DNA from 2 places in the Pantoea sp. X-Soil-TKNS-1207 genome. Region 2 is predicted to be linked to the other one. Evidence: predicted binding sites of a transcription regulator. Region 2 holds the regulator's gene; the other holds the start of a gene.

Region 1 (5,333 bases), 1.3 Mb from region 2:
AGGAATACGGTGAACGCCTGGCTGACTTTGTTGTAGAGATCCGCTTTATGCAGTTCTTCGATGAAGATGGCATCCGCACGACGCAGCAGGTCGCAGTACTCTTTCTTCACTTCGCCCAGCACGCGAACACCCAGGCCCGGACCCGGGAACGGGTGACGGTAGAGCATAGCGTACGGCAGACCGAGTTCCAGACCGATTTTGCGCACTTCGTCTTTGAACAGCTCTTTCAGCGGTTCCACCAGACCCAGCTTCATCTCTTTCGGCAGACCGCCCACGTTGTGGTGCGACTTGATCACATGCGCTTTGCCGGTGGCAGAGGCCGCTGATTCGATCACGTCCGGGTAGATGGTGCCCTGTGCCAGCCATTTAACGTCGGTCAGCTTGCTTGCTTCTTCGTCGAACACTTCAACGAATACGCGGCCGATGATTTTACGTTTCGCTTCCGGATCGTTTTCACCAGCCAGCGCGTCAAGGAAGCGCCCTTCTGCCGCCACATGGACGATGTTCAGACCGAAGTGGTCACCAAACATCTCCAGCACCTGATCCGCTTCGTTAAGACGCAGCAGGCCGTTATCGACGAATACGCAGGTCAGACTGTCGCCAATCGCACGGTGCAGCAGCATTGCGGTCACGGAGGAGTCCACGCCGCCCGACAGGCCGAGGATCACTTTGTCGTTGCCAACCTGCACGCGGATACGCTCAATCGCGTCTTCGATGATTTTCGCCGGGGTCCACAGCGCTTCACAGCCGCAGATATCACGCACAAAGCGCTCCAGCATACGCAGACCCTGACGGGTGTGAGTCACTTCCGGGTGGAACTGCACGCCGTAGAAACGCTTCTCTTCGTTCGCCATGATGGCAAACGGACAGGTTTCGGTGCTGGCAACGGTAACGAAGTCAGACGGGATCGCCGTCACTTTGTCGCCGTGGCTCATCCACACGTCCAGCAGCGGTTTGCCCGCGTCGCTGATGGCATCTTCGATGTCACGAACCAGCGCGCTCGGGGTTTTCACTTCAACCTGCGCGTAACCAAACTCACGCTCAGTCGAACCTTCAACCTTACCACCCAGCTGCATAGCCATGGTCTGCATACCGTAGCACACGCCCAGCACCGGCACGCCAGCGTTGAAGACGTATTCCGGCGCACGCGGGCTGTTCAGCTCAGTGGTGCTTTCCGGACCGCCAGAAAGGATGATGCCGTTCGGGTTGAACTGACGAATTTGCTCTTCGGTGACATCCCACGCCCAGAGTTCGCAGTAGACGCCCAGCTCACGCACGCGGCGCGCGACCAGTTGCGTATACTGAGAACCAAAATCGAGGATCAAAATGCGATGTTTATGAATATTTTCAGTCGTCATTGCGGCGTTTCCATGGGATGGACTTAATAATAAAAGCGCCCGGCTTAAGCCGGGCGGTAAATCTTACGGGATTATGAACCCATGCGGTAGTTCGGCGACTCTTTCGTGATGGTCACGTCATGCACATGGCTTTCAGAGATACCCGCGCCGCTGATGCGCACAAACTCCGCTTTGGTACGCAGTTCGTCGATGGTGCCGCAACCGGTCAGACCCATACAGGAGCGCAGGCCGCCCATCTGCTGGTGTACGATCTCTTTCAGACGGCCTTTGTAGGCAACGCGACCTTCGATACCTTCCGGTACCAGTTTGTCAGCGGCGTTATCGCTCTGGAAGTAACGGTCTGAGGAGCCTTTAGACATCGCGCCCAGTGAACCCATACCACGGTAGGATTTGAACGAACGGCCCTGATACAGCTCGATTTCGCCCGGAGATTCTTCCGTACCCGCCAGCATCGAACCCACCATCACCGCCGCCGCACCGGCTGCGATCGCTTTCGCGATGTCGCCAGAGAAACGGATACCGCCATCAGCGATAACCGGAATGCCGGTGCCTTCCAGCGCTTCAACCGCGTCGGACACGGCGGTGATCTGCGGAACGCCCACGCCAGTGACGATACGGGTCGTACAGATGGAGCCAGGGCCGATACCCACTTTAACCGCGCTCACACCCGCCTCTGCCAGCGCCAGGGCGCCAGCACCGGTAGCAACGTTGCCGCCGATGATTTCGAGGTCAGGGTATTTAGCACGGGTTTCACGGATACGCTGCAACACGCCTTCAGAGTGACCGTGAGAGGAGTCGATCAGCAGAACGTCAACGCCAGCGGCCACCAGCGCATCTACGCGCTCTTCGTTGCCCGCACCGGCACCTACCGCAGCACCGACGCGCAGACGACCCTGTGCATCTTTACAGGCGTTAGGTTTACGTTCCGCTTTCTGGAAATCTTTAACGGTGATCATGCCGAGCAGATGGAAGCTGTCGTCCACCACCAGCGCTTTCTCAACGCGTTTTTCGTGCATTTTCTGCAGAACCACGTCGCGCGCTTCGCCTTCTTTCACCGTAACCAGACGCTCTTTCGGCGTCATCACCGCAGAGACCGGCTGGCTCAGATCGGTAACGAAACGCACGTCACGACCGGTGATGATGCCCACCAGCTCGTTATCCGCGTTGACTACCGGGTAACCGGCAAAGCCGTTACGCTCGGTCAGGGCTTTGACATCTGCCAGCGGCGAGGTTGGCAGCACGGTTTGCGGATCGGTAACGACGCCACTTTCATGTTTCTTCACCTTGCGAACTTCTTCCGCCTGGCGCTCGATCGACATGTTTTTGTGGATAAAGCCCAGACCGCCTTCCTGTGCCAGGGCAATCGCCAGACCAGCTTCGGTCACGGTGTCCATAGCAGCGGAGAGCATAGGGATGTTCAGACGAATGTTTTTCGTCAGTTGAGTGCTGAGATCGGCCGTGTTAGGCAGAACGGTAGAATGAGCAGGAACGAGCAGAACGTCGTCGAATGTGAGTGCTTCTTTAGCGATTCTTAGCATGGCAATATCTCAACCTGGGGGTGAATGAGAACAGATAAAATATTGCCGCGGCATTATACAGGCCGAAATCGGTTGCCTCCAGTGTTTTTTCAGAAAAAGTCTTGATCCTCTGGTTCAGCCATGTAGTATCGGTTGATTAACCCTCTGATTTAATATTTGATCTCCATCACATGTCGCTGCCACCAACCGCCAATATTTTTACCGTTAGCCGCCTGAATACCACGGTGCGCCAACTGCTGGAAAATGAAATGGGCCTGGTCTGGCTCAGCGCGGAGATCTCCAACTTCACGCAACCGGCTTCCGGCCACTGGTACTTCACGCTGAAGGATGATGGCGCGCAGGTACGCTGTGCCATGTTCCGCAACAGCAACCGTCGCGTCGCGTTTCGTCCGCAGCATGGTCAGCAGGTTTTGGTGCGTGCCAGCATCACCCTGTACGAACCGCGCGGCGACTATCAGCTGATTATCGAAAGTATGCATCCGGCGGGCGAAGGCCTGCTGCAACAGCAGTTTGAGCAGCTGAAAACACGGCTGGCGGCGGAAGGCCTGTTTGACGCGCAATTCAAGCAGCCGTTGCCGGACCCGGCGCGTCAGGTTGGTGTAATCACCTCAGCCACCGGTGCCGCGCTGCACGACGTGCTGCGCGTGCTCCATCGTCGCGACCCTTCGCTGCCGGTGGTGATCTATCCCACGGCGGTACAGGGCGTGGATGCCCCGGCGGCGATTGTGCGCGCCATCGAGCTGGCAAACCAGCGTGACGAATGCGACGTGCTGATTGTCGGCCGTGGCGGCGGTTCGTTAGAGGATTTGTGGAGCTTCAACGATGAGCGCGTGGCGCGCGCCATTTTTGCCAGCCGCCTGCCGATTGTCAGCGCCGTGGGGCATGAAACCGATGTCACCATCGCCGATTTTGTTGCCGACCTGCGTGCGCCCACCCCCTCCGCCGCCGCTGAACTGGTCAGCCGGAATCAGCTGGAGCTGCTGCGGCGTTTGCAGTCTCAGCAGCAACGGCTGGAAATGGCGATGGATTACTATCTGGCGCAGCAGCAACGCGTTTTCACCCGTATTCAGCACCGCCTGCAACAGCAGCACCCACAGCTGCGTCTGGCGCGTCAGCAGACCGCTCTGCTGCAATTACAGCGTCGGCTGGGTGATGCACTGGATCAGCGGATGCGCGCCGCCAGTCGCCAGCAGGAGCGTCTGGTGCAGCGTTTAAACGCACAGCAGCCACAGCAACGCATTCTGCGTGCGCAGCAGCAGCTGGAACGCTGGAACTATCGCCTGCAACAAGGCATGGAAAAGCAGCTCAATCAGCATCGTCAACGTTTTGGCACCCTGGCGGCCCAGCTGGAGGGCGTCAGCCCGCTGGCGACCCTGGCACGCGGCTTTAGCGTGACTACCGATACCACCGGCCATGTGGTGAAGAAAATGGCGCAGCTGAGCAAAGGCGATGTGCTGCGTACCCGGCTGGATGATGGCTGGGTGGAGAGTGAGGTCACGGCGCTCAAGCCGCAAAAAACCGCCGCCCGCAAGACGCGCACATAATCACCCCGGCCTGGCCGGCATCAATGCCGACCCTATGTTTATCGGGTCGGGTGCGAATTCATTCTCAACGCAATCGAACTATACTTTTTGGCACAGTCATTATTCGCCAGGGAGTCTGGTATGTCTTTTAACGTGATCCCTCCTTACATCCTGCGCAATATCATCGCCAACGGTTCTGGCCCGCAGCAGGACTATGCCCGTCGTACCCTCACCCACGTTCAGCACCTGATGGCTGAACATAACCACAGCGCGCCACCCGCGACCACCTCAACCCCAGGCCAGGTGGTGCGCGCCATTTACGATGCCGAACATACGCAAAATCTGCCGGGAACGCTGATCCGCACGGAAGGCCAGCCCGACAATGGTGACGTGGCCGCCGAAGAAGCCTGGAACTACCTCGGCATCACCTACGATTTTTACTGGCAGGTCTACAAACGCAATTCGCTGGATAACAAAGGACTGAAGCTGGACGGCAGCGTGCACTATGGCCAGGAGTACCAGAACGCCTTCTGGAACGGTCAGCAGATGGTGTTTGGCGACGGCGATGGCGAGATTTTCAATCGCTTTACTATCGCCATTGATGTCGTGGCGCATGAGCTAACCCACGGCGTGACGGAGAGCGAAGCCGGGCTGGTTTACTTCGCCCAATCCGGGGCGCTGAATGAGTCGATATCCGATGTATTTGGTTCGCTGGTGAAGCAATTTAACCGCCAGCAGACCGCAGATCAGGCTGACTGGATTATCGGCGAAGGCTTGCTGGCTGCCGGGATCAAGGGCAAAGGATTGCGATCGATGTCCGCCCCTGGCACCGCCTACGACGATCCGATGCTCGGCAAAGATCCACAGCCTGCCGATATGGCACATTACATCGATACCCGCGACGATAACGGCGG
Region 2 (5,333 bases):
ACCAGCGCCTGCCAGCTCACTGCGGCAGCGCACACGCCTACGGCCTGCACGAAACGCAGGGCCAGCATCAGACGTACATCCGTGACCCACAACATGCCAAGGCAGCCAAGGGCAAAAATCACTAATCCCGCCAGCAGAACAGGCTTACGGCCGAAACGATCGGAAAGGGGTCCCCAGAACACCTGCGCACAGGCAAATCCGCCCAGGAACAGGCTCAGGCTGGCACTGATGGTGCCGGGTGCGGTGGCAAAATCCTGCTGCATAGCACCAAATGCAGGCAGATACATATCCGTAGCAAGAAAGCCCAGCATGCTGAGTAACGCAAGCCAGGGTAGAAATCCTTTTGATGACAACATGGTAATTCTCTTTTGGCAGGTTGAACGCGGGGGAGTGTAAAAGGGTGCGGCGGCCTTTGTGAAACGCTAATATTTGCAAAGTGCTATCAAAAAATTTGCAGGCAAAAAAATGTGGTCAGAATATGCCCTTGAGGTGGTGGATGCCGTGGCGCGTACCGGCAGTTTCAGCGCAGCCGCGCAGGAGCTGCACCGCGTACCTTCTGCCATCAGCTATACGGTCCGTCAGCTGGAAACCTGGCTGGCGGTGCCGCTGTTTGAACGTCAGCATCGGGAAGTGGTGCTGACCGCTGCGGGCGAGCATTTTGTGCGCGAAGGTCGCGGTGTTATCAAAAAAATGCTGGCCACCCGGCGTCAGTGTCAGCAGCTGGCCAATGGCTGGCGTGGTCAGCTCAGCATTGCGGTTGACTGTATCGTTAAACCGCAACGTACCCGGCAGCTGGTGAAAGATTTTTATCGCCACTTTCCCGATATGGAGCTGATTATCAGCTACGAAGTGTTTAATGGCGTCTGGGATGCGCTGGCGGACGGCAGGGTTGATGTGGCGATTGGTGCCACCCAGGCGATTCCGGTGGGGGGACGTTTTGCCTTTCAGGATATGGGGGCGCTTAACTGGCGCTGCGTTGTCAGCCCCGATCATCCGTTAGCGAATAGCGCGTTGCTGGATGAGGAGACACTGCGCGCCTGGCCGTCGCTGGTGCTGGAGGATACCTCGCGGGCGCTGCCGCGCCGCATGACCTGGACGCTGGATAATCAGCGTCGCCTGGTGGTGCCGGAATGGGAGACCGGGCTGGATTGCTTGCTGGCCGGGCTGTGCGTGGGGATGGTGCCAGGTCATTTAGCCCGGCCGCTGCTGGACAGCGGCGGCTTAACCGAATTGCTGCTGCCAACGCCGTTTCCGGACAGCCCTTGCTGCGTCAGCTGGTCAGAACAGCGCGCCTCTCCGGCGTTGGGCTGGTTGCTGGCCTATCTTGGCGATGCAGAGACGCTCAACCACGAATGGCTGAGCGAAACCGTTGCTTAACGGCGATAGTCGCGGAACGGGCCGTCAGCCACTGAGCGACGCTCAATCAATGTCGGCTGAACTTCGATGGTTTGCGGATCTTCACGCTTGCTGGTAATGCGATCGAGCAGCATCTCCAGCGCTTTCTCGCCCAGCTGCGCTTTGGGCTGGTGGACCGTGGTCAGCGCTGGGGTAAAGTAGCGGGCGTTGCGCACGTTGTCATAGCCAATCACGGAAATATCCTGCGGCACGCGCAAACCCATCTCGTCGGCGGCGCAAATGGCGCCCATTGCCATGATGTCGCCACCGCAGAAGATTGCGGTCGGGCGCTGCTTCTGGTTAAGGATCTGCTGCATCGCCTGGTAGCCGGATTCCGGCTCAAAATCGCCCTGCACAATCCACTCAGGGCGCACGGTGATGCCTGCTTCATTCAGTGCCTGAAGAAAACCGGCATGGCGGCCGCCACCGGTGTTGCGTTCCATCTGACCGGGGATCGCGCCAATGTCGCGGTGGCCGCGCTCAATCAGATAACGACCGGCGAGATAGCCCCCCTGGAAAGCGTTGTCCTGTACGGTATCGGTAAAATCACCGCGCGACTCACCCCAGTCCATCACCACCATCGGGATATTGCGGTTCTCTTCCAGCATGGTCAGCAGGTCGTCGGGATATTCAGAACACATCACCAGCAGGCCATCGACACGTTTCTGCGCCATCATCGACAGATAGGCCCGCTGCTTTTGCAGATCGTTATGCGCATTGCCGAGAATCAGCGTATAGCCGCGATCGAAACAGTGGTTTTCCACCGCTTCAATAATTTCAGCAAAATAGGGCGCTTCGCTGGAGGTTGCCAGCAGCCCCAGCGTTTTGGTGTGGTTGACTTTCAGGCTGCGCGCCACGGCACTCGGCGAATAATGCAGCTCTTTAATCGCTTCCCATACGGCGTTACGCGTCTCTTCCGCGACAAAACGCGTTTTGTTGATGACATGCGAAACGGTGGTGGTGGAGACACCGGCGCGTTTCGCCACATCTTTAATTGTTGCCATGAAAATGGTACTCCCGGGCTTATCGCAACTTACTGATAAGTATATTGTTAAACGTTTGCGTCTGCTAATGGTTTTGCGCCCCGATTTTGGGGGCATTAAGGACTGAAAAAGGCGTTAACTATCAGTCAATATCGCTTCATCTTGCCGCAAACACAGCGTGCGCAAAATCTGTTGCGCAACGAAAGGCGGCGATTCTAGCAAGCTGGCGCGGATAAGACGAGATTTTTACCGGGCGCTGTGCGAAAATCGCATTAACCCTTCAATTAATGTGACTAAGGAGTTGTGATGAGTACAGACCTGAAACTGGCGCTGGGTACTACGGTTGGCGCATTGCTAATGATCATCGTGTTCAGCTTCACCGCGATCCTTCATTAATAAAAAAAGCCGGACCTGAAAATCAGTGTCCGGCTTTTTTTCGATCTCATGTTTAGCGAATGGTTTTTGGCGTCATCATCCGCCGCGCGCCGACATAATGCTTCTGCCAGTAATCCTCGCCTAACGCGCTGATCTGAATATCTTTACCGGTACGCGGTGACTGAATGAATTTGCCGTTGCCGAGGTAAACCCCAACGTGATCGGCGGTGCCGCGATGGTTAATGCGGAAGAACACCAAATCCCCTTTCTCCAGCATATCGCGCTTAATCGGTGCCGCATCGCGCAGGTGGTACATCTCGTTCGCGGTGCGCGGGAATTTGTATTTCACCAGATCTTTGTAGGCATACCACACCAGGCCGCTGCAATCGAAGCCGGTATGCGGTGACGTGCCGCCCCATTGGTAGGGTTTGCCAATCTGTCCCATCAGCTTATTCATCGCCGTTTCACGCGCTTTCTGGTAGCGCTGACGGTGTGACTTGCTCATTTTGATGGTGGTGAGATCGCCAGTATCCTCATCCAGCTCGGACGTTCTTTTCGCCAGACGCTGATGACCATATTTTTTCTTCGACGATTGTTTCAGCAGGGATTTTTTGCTGGTGGTTTTGTGTAGTGCGGTTTCGGTTTTCGGCTGTTTTTTCAGTCTTAACTTTTGAACGCTGGCCAGACGGGATTTTTTCGTGCTGGTTTTCACCGGACGTCGTTTGCGACGTTCATCTTCGCGCGCACTCTTTTTATCTGCTTTATGCAAACTGACATTGACGGGCGCCTGCGGGGAAGCAGAAGCCACATTAAAAAACAGTTGGGCGAAAGCCAGTATCAAAAGCGTAATAAGTAAACGCATAGTCCGGTTACAGGTTAAGCAGTCTGATAAGAAACAGCCTGCGGCTAAGTTAGAATAATCTGATCAATGATCAGTGCCGTGATGATTCTAATCCACTTTTTTTCCAAAAGGTAAGGCATTTTTCCATTAATCTGTTACGAGACTCGATATGGGGCAAAAATGAGCGATTTCAGCCGGTTAACACAGCACAATTATTGCTAATTATTAATCGGTTAATGCTTATTAATGATATGAAAATGTTATTTGTCATGCCGGAACTTAACAAACATGGCGATTATCAGCATCGCGATGCAAAATCCCGTTTTCAGTGCGGGGGTGAAGTCGCTACAATAAACAAACACGAAGTGACGGATTAAGGAAGGCAAAAATGAGTACTGTTGAAAAAATTCAGCGCCAGATCGCAGAAAACCCGATCCTGCTGTACATGAAAGGTTCGCCGAAACTGCCAAGCTGCGGTTTCTCTGCCCAGGCGGTACAGGCTTTGTCTGCCTGCGGTGAGCGCTTCGCGTATGTTGATATCCTGCAGAACCCGGATATCCGTGCTGAATTGCCGAAATACGCCAACTGGCCAACCTTCCCGCAGCTGTGGGTTGATGGCGAGCTGGTTGGTGGTTGCGACATCATCGTTGAGATGTTCCAGCGTGGTGAACTCCTGCCGCTGATCAAAGAAACTGCTGAGAAGTATAAAGAAGCAGAATAATGAGAAAGGCCGACAATCGTCGGCCTTTTTTTTGTCACTCTTCGGCGTCGTCTGCCGACTCATCGTCACTGTACGGCAGCGGCCAGCCGCCCAGCCGTTTCCAGCGGTTCACCAGCTCGCAAAACAGAATGGCCGTTTGCTCGGTGTCATACAGAGCGGAATGCGCCTGAGTGCTGTCGAAATTCATGCCCGCCGCTTTACAGGCTTTTGCCAGCACCGTCTGACCCAGCACCAGCCCGCTTAATGCGGCGGTATCAAACGTGGCGAACGGATGGAACGGGTTACGTTTCAGGCCGACGCGCTCTGCGGCTGCCATCAGAAAGTTGTGATCAAAGGTGGCATTGTGCGCCACGATAATCGCGCGATTACAGCCGCTGTCTTTGGTGCCTTTGCGCACCATCTTAAAAATTGCATGCAGGGCGTCGTATTCACTCACCGCGCCACGCAGTGGGTTGCTGGGATCAATCCCGGTAAACGCCAGCGCGTCAGGATTCAGAATCGCGCCTTCAAAAGGTTCGACATGGAAATGCAGCGTTTCGTCGCGGTGCAGCCAGCCGTCCTCGTCCATCCTGAGTGTGGTCGCAGCAATTTCAAGCAGGGCATCGGTCTTCGCATTAAAACCGGCGGTTTCGACGTCGATGACCACGGGATAAAAGCCGCGAAAGCGTTGATGGAGAGCGTTTAAGGCGTTCGATTCAGACATCAGGATCTCATAGCAATAAATGGGGCAGCGCGCATTATGGCAAAAATCGCGAGAGGGTGCAGCAGATGAGGAGTGCCAGCCGGCAAAAGCGCAGGCTGGCAGGCTGGCTTAGTTGCCGATGCCGTGTCCGGCATGTTTGTTTTCGATCAGCTCGATCTTGTAGCCGTCCGGATCTTCAACAAAAGCAATCACCGTGGTGCCGCCTTTAACCGGGCCAGCTTCACGGGTCACTTTGCCACCGGCGTTGCGGATACGATCGCAGGTCGCGGCAACATCATCCACGCCCAGCGCGATGTGGCCGTAGGCGTTGCCGAG

What was found. The regulator PurR, encoded in region 2, represses purine synthesis genes. The targets are predictions, from matches to a motif close to CANGCAAACGTTTGCNTG.
Positions count from the first base shown of each region.
Region 1: the regulator PurR is predicted to act here: its motif matches at 2,958-2,975, upstream of guaB (IMP dehydrogenase).

Region 1 is NZ_AP035958.1:3,201,382-3,206,714, forward strand. Features, by position in the region: gene guaA (glutamine-hydrolyzing GMP synthase) at 1-1,358, opposite strand, end outside; gene guaB (IMP dehydrogenase) at 1,430-2,896, opposite strand; gene xseA (exodeoxyribonuclease VII large subunit) at 3,067-4,440, shown strand; gene AC6I8V_RS14945 (M4 family metallopeptidase) at 4,561-5,333, shown strand, end outside.
Region 2 is NZ_AP035958.1:1,934,778-1,940,110, forward strand. Features, by position in the region: gene punC (purine nucleoside transporter PunC) at 1-356, opposite strand, end outside; gene punR (DNA-binding transcriptional activator PunR) at 466-1,377, shown strand; gene purR (HTH-type transcriptional repressor PurR) at 1,374-2,399, opposite strand; gene cydH (cytochrome bd-I oxidase subunit CydH) at 2,685-2,774, shown strand; gene AC6I8V_RS09125 (C40 family peptidase) at 2,827-3,615, opposite strand; gene AC6I8V_RS09130 (Grx4 family monothiol glutaredoxin) at 3,983-4,315, shown strand; gene rnt (ribonuclease T) at 4,350-5,018, opposite strand; gene gloA (lactoylglutathione lyase) at 5,127-5,333, opposite strand, start outside.